Azoarcus sp. CIB: one gene and its partner. The protein of the gene in region 1 interacts with the protein of each later gene in a pairwise test. Links are inferred from orthologs where the notes say so. Each region holds a gene or a part of one and is shown in the gene's direction. Other genes may lie near its edges. The genes, in order: nusG and rho.

The links.
Region 2: the proteins of nusG (region 1) and rho interact in binary tests that used the Escherichia coli proteins (3 or more experiments, as listed by UniProt). The link is inferred for Azoarcus sp. CIB from one-to-one orthologs.

Annotation. Positions count from the first base shown.
Region 1 is NZ_CP011072.1:4,504,719-4,510,952, reverse strand. The notes cover bases 3,323-6,111. They hold nusG (transcription termination/antitermination protein NusG), read left to right. Parts: upstream 3,323-4,344; coding sequence 4,345-4,878; downstream 4,879-6,111. Other genes in these bases: rplA (50S ribosomal protein L1), read left to right, coding at 5,417-6,111; rplK (50S ribosomal protein L11), read left to right, coding at 4,983-5,414; secE (preprotein translocase subunit SecE), read left to right, coding at 3,995-4,342; tuf (elongation factor Tu), read left to right, coding at 3,323-3,818. In the rest of the region: AzCIB_RS20270 (indolepyruvate ferredoxin oxidoreductase family protein), read right to left, coding at 1-545; AzCIB_RS20265 (FAD-binding oxidoreductase), read right to left, coding at 653-2,059; more of tuf, read left to right, coding at 2,628-3,322; more of rplA, read left to right, coding at 6,112-6,115. UniProt on the Escherichia coli protein: Part of the processive rRNA transcription and antitermination complex (rrnTAC). The complex forms an RNA-chaperone ring around the RNA exit tunnel of RNA polymerase (RNAP).
Region 2 is NZ_CP011072.1:3,423,664-3,430,055, forward strand. What follows is about bases 1-2,947. They hold rho (transcription termination factor Rho), read left to right. Parts: upstream 1-817; coding sequence 818-2,077; downstream 2,078-2,947. Other genes in these bases: fdxA (ferredoxin FdxA), read right to left, coding at 1-79; trxA (thioredoxin TrxA), read left to right, coding at 354-680; AzCIB_RS15170 (3-hydroxybutyryl-CoA dehydrogenase), read right to left, coding at 2,170-2,947. Outside these bases: more of AzCIB_RS15170, read right to left, coding at 2,948-3,021; AzCIB_RS15205 (FAD-binding oxidoreductase), read right to left, coding at 4,034-5,440; patatin-like phospholipase RssA, read right to left, coding at 5,437-6,392. UniProt on the Escherichia coli protein: Facilitates transcription termination by a mechanism that involves Rho binding to the nascent RNA, activation of Rho's RNA-dependent ATPase activity, and release of the mRNA from the DNA template.

The DNA of each region.
Region 1 (6,234 bases):
GCCAGCACCGGCATCATCATGGCCTTGAAGAAATGATCCGTCTGGTGCGGCAAGGTCGAGGATTTCGCCGCGTGGTCGTCGCCCGCCACCACCAGCACGCCGCCATGCGGCGAGGTCCCGGCCGCATTCGCGTGGCGGAACACGTCGCCGCTGCGATCGACGCCCGGCCCCTTGCCGTACCACATCGCGAACACGCCGTCGTACTTCGCCTGCGGCGACAGATTGACCTGCTGCGTGCCCCACACCGCGGTGGCCGCGAGATCCTCGTTCACGCCCGGCTGGAACACGATGTCGTGGCTGAAAAGATGCGTCTGCGCCTTCCACAGCGTCTGGTCGAGCCCGCCCAGCGGGGAGCCGCGGTAGCCCGACACGAAGCCGGCGGTATTCAGCCCCGCCGCCCGGTCGCGCTCCTTCTGGATCATCAGCAGGCGCACCAGCGCCTGGTACCCCGTGAGGTACACGCGTCCCGCCGCCTGCGTGTACTTGTCCTCGAGGCTGACGTTCCTCGCTGTCGATGAACGACTGTTCGGATCGGCTTCGGCCATGGCGACTCCCTGCGCAAGAACTGCGTTTCCGGACCACCGCGCGGACAAGTCGCCGCGACCCGAGCCAGCCTATCCCCTCGCGTCGGGCGTGGCAATGGGGCGAGCGTTCAGCCCGCGGGGACGACCTTGCCCGGATTCATCAGGTTGTGCGGATCCAGCGACAGCTTCAGCGCACGCATCGCGTCCACCGCGGTATCCCCGTGTTCGGCGACGAGGAAATCCTGCTTGCCGAAGCCGATCCCGTGTTCCCCCGTGCAGGTCCCGTCCATTGCGAGCGCCCGCTCGACGATCCTGCGGTTGAGCGCTTCGGCGCGTGCGATCTCGTCGGGGCTTTCCGGATCGACCAGGATCACCGTATGGAAGTTGCCGTCGCCGACGTGGCCGACGATGGGTGCGATGAACCCGCTCGCCGCGATGTCCTCGCGCGCCCCGGCGATGCAATCCGCGAGCCGCGAAATCGGCACGCACACGTCGGTGGTAACGCCGCGGCAGCCCGGGCGCAGGTTGATCGACGCGAAATACACGTCATGGCGCGCCGCCCACAGTCGGCTGCGGTCCTCCGGGCGCGTTGCCCATTCGAAATCCTGGCCACCGTTCTCGCGCGCGATCTCCTGCACGGTCTGCGCCTGCTCCTCGACGCCCGCCGCCGAACCGTGGAACTCGAAGAACAGCATCGGCGCCTCGCGCAGGCTCGTCTTGCTGTAACGGTTGATCGCCTGCACGGTCAGTGTGTCCAGTAGCTCGATGCGCGCCACCGGCACGCCGAGCTGGATCGTCTGGATCACCGTGCGCACCGCGTCATCGACGTCCGGGAAGGCGCACACCGCTGCGGACACCGCCTCCGGCAGCGGGTGCAGCCGCACCGTCAGTTCCGTGATCAGCCCCAGCGTGCCTTCCGAGCCGACTATCAGCGCGGTGAGGTCGTAACCCGCCGAGGATTTGCGCGCCCGTCCGCCGGTGCGGATCACGCGCCCGTCCGCGAGCACCACCTCCAGCGCCATCACGTTGTCGCGCATCGTCCCGTAGCGCACCGCATTCGTCCCCGAGGCGCGCGTCGAAGCCATCCCCCCGAGGCTCGCATCGGCGCCGGGATCGACCGGAAAAAACAGCCCGGTGCCGTGCAGTGCGGCATTGAGCTGCTTGCGCGTCATGCCCGGCTGGATCACCGCATCCATGTCGTCGCCGTGGACCGCGAGCACCCTGTTCATCTGGGAGAAGTCCACGCTCACGCCGCCGTGCAGCGCTAGCACATGCCCCTCCAGCGAACTGCCGACCCCGAAAGGAACGATGGGCACGCGATGCGCGTGGCACGCGCGTGCGATCTCCGCGACCTCGCCGGTCGTGTGCGGCCACACGACTGCATCCGGCAGCATGTCCGGGAAGTGTGATTCATCGTGCCCGTGATGCGCACGCACCGCCTCCGCCGTCGAAAAACGTTCGCCGAAGCGTGCGCGCAGCGCATCGACAAAGGCGGCGGGAAGCGTCTTGCGCAATCCGGGGGTGGGGACCGTCATCGCCGCAACTCCAGGAGGAAAGTCCGCCATCTTCCCCCTTTTTCATTGCTGCGGCACGATGCGTCGCCGCATGGGCGCCCGTGCCGACGCAGGGAAACTCAGCCCTCCTGCAAAAAATGTTCGAAGAGTGTTTGACACGCGCAGAATGATCCCCTATAGTGCGCGTCTTCCGTTTGGAGGGGTTCCCGAGTGGCCAAAGGGATCAGACTGTAAATCTGACGGCACTGCCTTCGAAGGTTCGAATCCTTCCCCCTCCACCAAGTTTCTGAGATCGGCTCGCTGTTTGGGTCGGTCAGGGTGTAAAGCGTTTCGTCTGCGTTGTATGCGGGTGTAGCTCAATGGTAGAGCAGAAGCCTTCCAAGCTTATGACGAGGGTTCGATTCCCTTCACCCGCTCCAGGCTTGGCGCGCTAAAGTTTTTACGGAGCCCATGTAGCTCAGTGGTAGAGCACTCCCTTGGTAAGGGAGAGGCCACGTGTTCAATCCACGTCATGGGCACCACGGTTTTTCGTGTTGTTGTGGTCGATCTGTTCGGTCCGGTTTTCTGAATCTGTCAAAGAGGTACTGGCATGGCTAAGGGTAAGTTTGAGCGGACGAAACCGCACGTAAACGTTGGGACGATCGGCCACGTTGACCATGGCAAGACGACCCTGACGGCAGCGATCACGACGATTCTGTCGTCGAAGTTCGGCGGCGAGGCGAAGGCCTACGACCAGATCGACGCGGCGCCGGAAGAAAAGGCGCGCGGCATCACGATCAACACCGCGCACGTCGAATACGAGACGGCTGCGCGTCACTACGCTCACGTCGATTGCCCGGGGCACGCCGACTACGTCAAGAACATGATCACCGGTGCGGCGCAGATGGATGGCGCGATCCTGGTCGTGTCGGCCGCTGACGGCCCGATGCCGCAGACCCGCGAGCACATCCTGCTGGCGCGTCAGGTCGGTGTCCCGTACATCATCGTCTTCATGAACAAGTGCGACATGGTCGACGACGAAGAGCTGCTCGAGCTCGTCGAGATGGAAGTGCGCGAACTGCTGTCGAAGTACGACTTCCCGGGCGACGACATTCCCATCATCAAGGGTTCGGCGCTGAAGGCGATCGAAGGCGACAAGGGCGACCTGGGCGAAGGCGCCATCATGAAGCTGGCCGAAGCGCTGGACAGCTACATCCCGACGCCCGAGCGCGCGATCGACAAGCCCTTCCTGCTGCCGATCGAAGACGTGTTCTCGATCTCCGGTCGTGGCACCGTGGTCACCGGTCGTGTCGAGCGTGGCATCGTCAAGGTTGGTGAAGAAGTCGAAATCGTCGGCATCAAGCCCACGGTCAAGACCATCTGCACCGGCGTCGAAATGTTCCGCAAGCTGCTCGATCAGGGCCAGGCGGGCGACAACGTCGGCGTGCTGCTGCGCGGCACCAAGCGCGAAGACGTCGAGCGTGGTCAGGTCCTGTGCAAGCCGGGCTCGATCAAGCCGCACACCCACTTCACGGGCGAAGTGTACGTGCTGTCGAAGGAAGAGGGTGGGCGTCACACCCCGTTCTTCAACAACTATCGTCCGCAGTTCTACTTCCGTACCACCGACGTGACCGGTTCGATCGTGCTGCCGGAAGGCACCGAGATGGTCATGCCGGGTGACAACGTGTCGATCACGGTGAAGCTGCTGGCTCCGATCGCCATGGAAGAAGGTCTGCGTTTTGCGATCCGCGAAGGCGGCCGTACCGTTGGCGCCGGCGTCGTCGCCAAGATCATCGAGTAATTGCGGCTGAAAACCGAAGCAATTGCCTGATCGAAGGCGCCTCGCAAGTCGGGGCGCCTTGTAGTCTCTGCTGCAGGGGTATAGCTCAATTGGCAGAGCGTCGGTCTCCAAAACCGAAGGTTGGGGGTTCGATTCCCTCTGCCCCTGCCACTCAATTCCGGGTTTTCAATATCTAGATGGCCGATAAGTTCAAGTTTGCGCTGGCTCTCGCCCTGCTTGCAGCCGGCGTAGTCGGCTTTTACCAGCTTTCCGAGCAAGCGCTGGTCTTGCGCGTGCTGTCCGTGCTCGCCGGGGTTGCGGCTGGCGTGGCGGTCGCGTGGCAATCCGAGCCGGGGCGCCGTTTCGTCGAGTTCGCGCGCGAGGCGATCACCGAGGCGAAGAAGGTGGTCTGGCCTTCGCGCAAGGAAACGATGCAGACGACCGGAATGGTGTTCGCCTTCGCCGTGGTGATGGCGGTTTTTCTGTGGTTGACCGACAAGAGCCTCGAGTGGGTTCTCTACGACCTCATCTTGGGCTGGAAGTGATCATGACGAAGCGCTGGTACGTGGTGCATGCCTATTCGGGGTTCGAGAAGTCCGTCCAACGCGCGCTCGTCGAGCGCATCGCGCGCGCGGGAATGCAGGATTCCTTCGGGCAGATCCTCGTGCCCGTTGAAGAAGTCATCGAGATGAAGAGCGGCCAGAAGAGCATTTCCGAGCGGAAGTTCTTCCCCGGTTACGTCCTCGTCGAGATGGACATGAACGACGAGAGCTGGCATCTGGTCAAGTCCACTCCCAAGGTCACCGGTTTTGTCGGCGGTACCGCCAACAAGCCCACCCCGATTTCCGAGAAGGAAGTCGAGAAGATCATGCAGCAGATGCAGGAGGGCGTCGAGAAGCCCCGCCCGAAGGTGCTGTGGGAGGCGGGCGAGGTCGTGCGCGTCAAGGAAGGCCCGTTTACCGACTTCCACGGTTCCGTGGAAGACGTCAATTATGACAAGAGCAAGCTGCGTGTGATGGTCACGATCTTCGGTCGTGCCACCCCGGTGGAGCTGGATTTCAGTCAGGTCGAAAAAACCTGAAGCAGGTGGGCCGCATGGCCCTGACATGCCCGCCTCGTGCGGGCACAAGCGAGGAGCGCCGGTCGATGCCGGCGCGTTTGCACTCATAATAGGAGCTAGCCGCGATGGCAAAGAAAATCATCGGCTATATCAAGCTGCAAGTACCAGCTGGTAAGGCCAACCCCAGTCCCCCGATCGGCCCGGCGCTCGGTCAGCGTGGCCTGAACATCATGGAATTCTGCAAGGCGTTCAACGCCAAGACCCAGGGCATGGAGCCCGGTCTGCCGATTCCTGTGGTGATCACGGCGTTTGCCGACAAGAGCTTCACCTTCATTATGAAGACCCCGCCCGCGACGGTCCTCATCAAGAAGGCGGCCGGCATCAAGTCGGGTTCGGCCAAGCCGCACACCGACAAGGTCGGTTCGATTACGCGTGCTCAGGTCGAAGAAATCGCCAAGGCCAAGATGCCTGACCTGACCGCCGCGAACATGGACGCCGCCGTGCGTACCATCGCCGGTTCCGCGCGCAGCATGGGCATCACGGTGGAGGGGCTCTGATCATGGCGAAGCTTTCGAAACGAGTTCAGGCGCTGCGCGCCAAGGTTGACGCCAATCGCGTCTACACCGTCGCCGAGGCTCTCGCGCTGGTGAAGGAGTGCGCGACCGCCAAGTTCGACGAATCGGTCGATATCGCCGTGAATCTCGGCGTTGATGCACGCAAGTCCGATCAGGTCGTGCGCGGCTCCGTCGTGCTGCCGGCTGGTACCGGCAAGAGCGTGCGCGTTGCCGTGTTCGCCCAAGGCGACAAGGCCGAAGCTGCCCGCGCCGCCGGCGCCGACGTCGTCGGTTTCGACGATCTCGCCGAGCAGGTCAAGGCTGGCAACATCGACTTCGACCTCTGCATTGCCACGCCGGACGCCATGCGTGTCGTCGGTCAGCTGGGCCAGATCCTCGGTCCGCGCGGCCTGATGCCGAACCCGAAGGTCGGTACCGTGACCATGGATGTCACCACCGCCGTCAAGAACGCCAAGGCCGGTCAAGTCCAGTACCGCACCGACAAGGCGGGCATCGTGCATGCCACGATCGGCCGCGCTTCGTTCTCCGTCGAGGCGCTGCAGCAGAACCTCGGCGCGCTCGTCGAAGCGCTGCAGAAGGCCAAGCCGGCCGCCTCGAAGGGCGTCTACCTGCGCCGCGTCGCCGTGTCGAGCACCATGGGTACCGGCGTGCGCGTCGAGCCGTCGAGCATCAACGCAGCCTGATTGGGCTGTACAACGAACTTTGGGACGCTTCGCGCGCAAGTGCGGAGCGGATCGTCAAAGACCGCAGGTGTGGACGCTCCGGCGACTGCTTAAGCATCCTCGGATGGCCTGCGCAGACG
Region 2 (6,392 bases), 1.1 Mb from region 1 along the record:
GGAAGCAGTCCACGGGGCACACATCCACACAGTCCGTGTACTTGCAGCGGATGCAGGCTTCTGTCACTACGTAGGCCATCGTCGTTAACTCCAGTTGGTCAAGTCGGCACGTACCGCCCGCGCGCGTCGGCTTCTTCGACAATATAGCCGAGACCCTCGCCGTTTTGACACAAGGACGGGCAAACCCCGATCGCACAGGCAGCGAAAAAGGGCGAAACGCTTGACGTGCGTGGCAGCTTGGCATAACTTTTCGGGACACTCCGAAGTGGCAGCCCTCTCCTGCCATTGTCCGCCAGGGCCGTACCGGCCCGACTCCCAATCCGAATGACAGCAAGACCTTGATGCGAGGAATCATGAGCGAGCATATCCATTACGTCACCGACGGCAACTTCGAGGCCGAGGTGCTTCAGGCACAAACCCCGGTGCTGGTCGATTACTGGGCCGAATGGTGCGGTCCGTGCAAGATGATCGCCCCGATCCTCGACGACATTGCCAAAGAATATGCAGGCAAGCTCAAGGTCGCCAAACTCAATATCGACGAGAACCAGGAAACGCCGGCAAAATTCGGCATCCGGGGCATCCCGACGCTGATGCTCTTCAAGGGCGGCAATGTCGAAGCGACCAAGGTTGGAGCTCTTTCGAAGTCACAACTGACGGCTTTCATTGACAGCAATCTCTGACCGGGGCTAAAGTCCCGGGCTGCTTGCGCGGCGCCACCGCTCCCGAAGCCGGCCTTCCGGCGCCGCAGCAAGACCTTTCCGCAGCACCCTCCCCTCCATTGGTTTCATCCACCTGCGCCCCGTCGCGCCCTCTCGCCATGCAATTATCGGAGCTCAAGTCTCTCCACGTCAGCCAGCTGCTGGAAATGGCCATCGAAAACGAAATCGATGGCGCCAACCGCTTGCGCAAGCAGGAACTGGTCTTCGCCCTGCTCAAGAACCGCGCAAAAAAAGGCGAGCCGATCTATGGTGATGGCGCACTCGAAGTCCTGCCCGATGGATTCGGTTTCCTGCGCTCACCCGACATCTCGTACCTGGCGGGGACTGACGACATCTACGTGTCACCGTCACAGATCCGCCGCTTCAACCTGCACACGGGTGACACCATCGAGGGCGAGATCCGTACCCCGAAGGATGGCGAGCGCTATTTCGCCTTGGTGAAACTCGACAAGATCAACGGCCAGGCCCCCGAAGCCTGCAAACACAAGATCCTGTTCGAGAACCTCACCCCTCTGCACCCGAACGAGTGCCTCAAGCTCGAGCGTGACATCCGTGGCGAGGAGAACATCACCAGCCGCATCATCGACATGATCGCGCCGATCGGCAAGGGGCAGCGCGGTCTGCTGGTAGCGCCGCCGAAAAGCGGCAAGACCGTGATGCTGCAGCACATTGCCCACGCCATCGCGGCCAACCACCCGGACGTCGCCCTCATTGTCCTTCTGATCGACGAGCGTCCTGAAGAAGTCACCGAAATGCAGCGCTCGGTCAAGGGCGAAGTGGTGGCATCCACCTTCGACGAACCCGCTTCGCGCCATGTGCAGGTCGCCGAGATGGTCATTGAAAAGGCCAAGCGGCTCACCGAACACAAGAAGGATGTCGTAATCCTGCTCGATTCGCTCACGCGCCTCGCGCGGGCCTACAACACCGTGGTGCCGGCCTCCGGCAAGGTGCTGACCGGCGGTGTCGACGCCAACGCCCTGCAGAAGCCCAAGCGCTTCTTCGGCGCAGCGCGGAATATCGAGGAAGGTGGCTCACTGACCATCATCGCGACAGCACTGATCGACACCGGAAGCCGGATGGACGAGGTGATCTATGAGGAATTCAAGGGCACCGGCAACATGGAATTGCATCTCGATCGCCGCATGGCCGAGAAGCGCGTGTATCCGGCCATCAACGTCAACCGCTCCGGGACCCGCCGCGAGGAGCTGCTCATGAAGGCGGACGTGCTGCAGAAAGTTTGGGTATTGCGCAAGCTGCTGTACGGCATGGATGACATCGATGCGATGGAATTCCTGATGGACAAGGTCAAGGCGACCAAAAGCAACGCGGAGTTCTTCGACGCGATGCGCCGCGGCTGATCCGGACGGCCAGCATGAAAAAAAACGCCACCTTATCGGTGGCGTTTTTGTTTTCCCGACCGCGGCGCAAGGCCACGAGGGGCGCAACGCGTTTACTTGTAGTCGTAGAAGCCCTTGCCGGACTTGCGGCCGAGATAGCCGGCCTCGACCATCTCGACGAGCAGCGGCGCAGGGCGGTACTTCGAGTCTTTGAATCCTTCGAACAGGACCTGCATCACCGCCAGCTCCACGTCGAGCCCGATCATGTCGGCCAGGGCCAGCGGCCCGATCGGGTGATTGCATCCGAGCTTCATCGCCTCGTCGATCTCCGCAGCCGTGGCAAGACCTTCACCCAGCACAAAGATCGCCTCGTTGATCATCGGGCACAGCAGGCGATTGACGACGAACCCCGGGCTGTTGCGCACTTTGACGGGGGTCTTGCCGATCGCCTTCGCTACCGTCTCGACAGCCGCATAGGTCGTGTCGGACGTCTGCAGGCCGCGAATCAGTTCGACCAGCGCCATCATGGGCACCGGATTGAAGAAATGCATGCCGATGACCTTGTCGGCGCGCTTGGTCGAGGCAGCGAGCTTGGTGATGGGGATCGACGAGGTATTCGACGCCAGCACCGCATCGGCTTTCACCGCCGCATCGAGCTGCGCAAAGATCTTCAGCTTCAGCTCGAGATTTTCGGTCGCAGCCTCGATCACCAGATCGCAATCCGCAAGCGCCCCGACGTCGCTGGCCGTCGCGATACGCGCAAGGGCTTCCGCTTTCTGCACCTCGGTCATCTTCTCCTTCTTGATCAGACGATCGAGGCTCGCGGCCAGCGTGGCCAGACCGCGTTGCACGGCTGCCTCGGCGACATCCATCATCACCACCTCGAACCCGGCTACCGCAAATGCCTGCGTGATGCCATTACCCATCGTGCCGGCGCCTACGACGCCGATCTTCTTTAGACTCATCGATCCCGCTCCCTTGGTAAGTAACACTCCGGTCCATCGCGGCCGGCACCATACTGATGCGTATGGGACTATAGCGTAATGTCGGGGTGCGGGCCAGCAGGGTCTGTCCGCGGCCGCGCCCCGGCTACGCAAGGATGCACCCCTTGCGACGGTCCGGCTTCGGAAAATGGATGGAGGGACAAAAAAAATGGGAGCCCGTAGGCTCCCATTTCATTTGTTGGCGGAGTGGACGGGGCTCGAACCCGCGACCCCCGGCGTGACAGGCCGGTATTCTAACCAACTGAACTACCACTCCGCGCTGACCAGTTGCCGACTTTACTTGCCGACTGCAATTCGTCTGCTCGACGCCTTGCTTGATCTGGCGTCCCCACGGGGATTCGAACCCCGGTTATCGCCGTGAAAGGGCGGTGTCCTAGGCCTCTAGACGATGGGGACAACGTCTTGTTGCTTCGTTGGTGGAGGTAAGCGGGATCGAACCGCTGACCTCTTGCATGCCATGCAAGCGCTCTCCCAGCTGAGCTATACCCCCAACAGAGCTGCGCATTCTAGCTTCTGGCGCTACCAACCGCAAGCACTTTACTACGGTTACTTATACTGCAAGCAGACTATCGTCTGCAGTGTTGTTGGCGGAGTGGACGGGGCTCGAACCCGCGACCCCCGGCGTGACAGGCCGGTATTCTAACCAACTGAACTACCACTCCGCGCTGAGCTTTTGCCCGGCCTTACCGACCGGCTTGCGAGCCGCCATTATAACTCAACGCCTCGCTTTATCTGGCGTCCCCACGGGGATTCGAACCCCGGTTATCGCCGTGAAAGGGCGGTGTCCTAGGCCTCTAGACGATGGGGACTTCAATACTTTCGACTGGTGGAGGTAAGCGGGATCGAACCGCTGACCTCTTGCATGCCATGCAAGCGCTCTCCCAGCTGAGCTATACCCCCGACGGCGAAAGAGCGCGCATTATAGGGTGCCACCCGCAGGCTGTAAACCCCGAACTTATACTTTTTCGGAGTATCAGACGACCTTCCCCGGATTCATCAGTGCGTGCGGGTCGAGAGCCCGTTTCACCGCCCGCATCAGGTCGAGTTCGACATCGGACTTGTAATGGGCGTTCTCGTCGCGCTTCAGCTGACCAATGCCATGCTCGGCCGAAATCGACCCATTCAGTGCGACGACCAGGTCATGAACGATGCGATTGACCTCGCCGGTCCGGGCCACGAACGCGGCGTTGTCGACGGCAACCGGCCTGGAAAGGTTGTAGTGCAGATTCCCGTCGCCGATGTGGCCAAACGTGACGATGCGCAGATCGGGCCATATCGCCGTCAGCGCCGCCCGAGCCCGCTGCAGGAATTCGTGGATGCTGCTGACAGGCACGGAGATATCGTGCTTGATGCTGATCCCCTCGATCTTCTGCGCCTCGGAAATGTTCTCGCGCAAGGCCCACAACGCACGGGCCTGAGTGAGACTGGAAGCGATTGCACCATCGACGACCAGACCGCTTTCGATCGCCCCGTCGATCACGCGCACGAGCATGTCATCCACAGCAAAGCCATCGAGTACGTCCGCAAGTTCGACTAGAACGTGCCAGTCGCGAGCACCGGCAAGCGGTGCGCGCGTCCCGGGAATGTGGCGCAGCACGAGTTCGAGAGCAGAGCGACCGACGAGCTCAAAGGCATTGACACGATCCCCGCAACGATCGCGCAGCAGGGCCAGCAGGGCGACCGCGGCCCGTGGATCGGGAACGACGACCCAGGCGGTTGCGGTTGCGCGCGGACGCGGAAACAGCTTGAGGGCCGCTGCAGTGACAATACCCAGAGTTCCCTCGGCGCCGATGAAAAGTTGCTTGAGATCGTAGCCGGTGTTGTCCTTGCGCAAGGCGCGCAGCCCGTCCCAGACGCGTCCGTCGGGTAGCACAACCTCGACACCGAGCACCAGCTCGCGCATATTCCCGTAACGCAAGACCTGCACGCCGCCGGCATTCGTCGAGATGTTGCCGCCGACGAGGCAGCTTCCCTCCGACGCTAATGACAGCGGGAACAGCCTGCTGGCCGCGTCGGCGGCTTGCTGGACGGCCGCAAGCGTACACCCCGCTTCTGCGACGAGCGCATTGTTCGCTGCGTCGACCGTCCGGATGCGGTTCATGCGTGCCATGCTGATCACGACCGAGCCACCGTCGGCGAGCGGCGTCGCTCCGCCACACAGCCCCGTATTGCCCCCCTGCGGCACCATGGGAACATCTGCGGACGCACAGATGCGCACGACGTCAGCAGCTTCTCGCGTGTTACCGGGCTTCACGACGGCAATCGCCCGGCCCGTGTAGCGCCCGCGCCAGTCCGTCAGATAAGGAGCCATGGCTACGACATCGTTAATCACATGCAGCGCTCCGACCGCGCCGGCCAGCGCAGCGACCACATCGTTCATGACGCACGTCCCGTGACCGTACGCCCAAGCACGTAGCGCAGAGCCGGCAACATACCGGTGACCGCTGCCTCGCCTTCCGCGATCGCCTCTCGTGCACGGTGGAAGTCCATCGTGCCGATGTGCGCGAGCCGTGGAGAAATCTGCACCTCGGCAGGTTCGCCCGCCAGGCGGCTGCGTGCGATGCGCACCTGCATGATGTTGATGCTGGACGTAAGCACGGTCATCAGGGACGGGAGGGATACATCGGCACCGGCCGCTTGGGCACCACGTACATTGCCGTTTCCGTTCGTCGGGAGGCCGAGACGCGCGAAGAGCCGCTCCGTCCAGCCCTCGGAGGTCTCTTCGACCTGCTCCACCGGGGTGGCGCGCCACGCCTTGCCGATCATGTCAGAACCCAGATCGACCGCAATCACGACGTCGGCCCCCATCGCACGACACAACGACACGGGCACAGGATTCACGAGCCCACCATCGACGAGAAGGCGGCCGTCGCGCACGATGGGCGTGAGCAGTCCGGGCAGCGCGATCGACGCCCGCACGGCCTGCGCGACGCTACCCTCGCGCAGCCATATCTCGCGCCCCGTTTCCAGCTCGGTCGCAACGCACGCGAACCTGCGATCGAGCTGCGAGAAATCGCGATCGACGAAGTTGCGCTCGAAAAACTGGATGAGTTTCTCACCCTTGATGAGGCCACCGCGCAGGCTCACGTCGAGCAGGGAGACGACGTCCTGCCACTTGAGCGCTTCGGCCCATTGGGTAAGCTTCTCGAGATCGCCGGACGCCATGGCGGCACCGACGAAGGCGCCGATGGAACAGCCGCAGATGATCTGCGGCTCGATCCCCTCGCGGGCAAGCACGCGCAGCACCCCAAGGTGCGCCCAGCCGCGTGCCGCGCCACTGCCGAGCGCCAATCCGATGACGGGGCCGGACTTGCCTGGATTCTGCGGCGTCG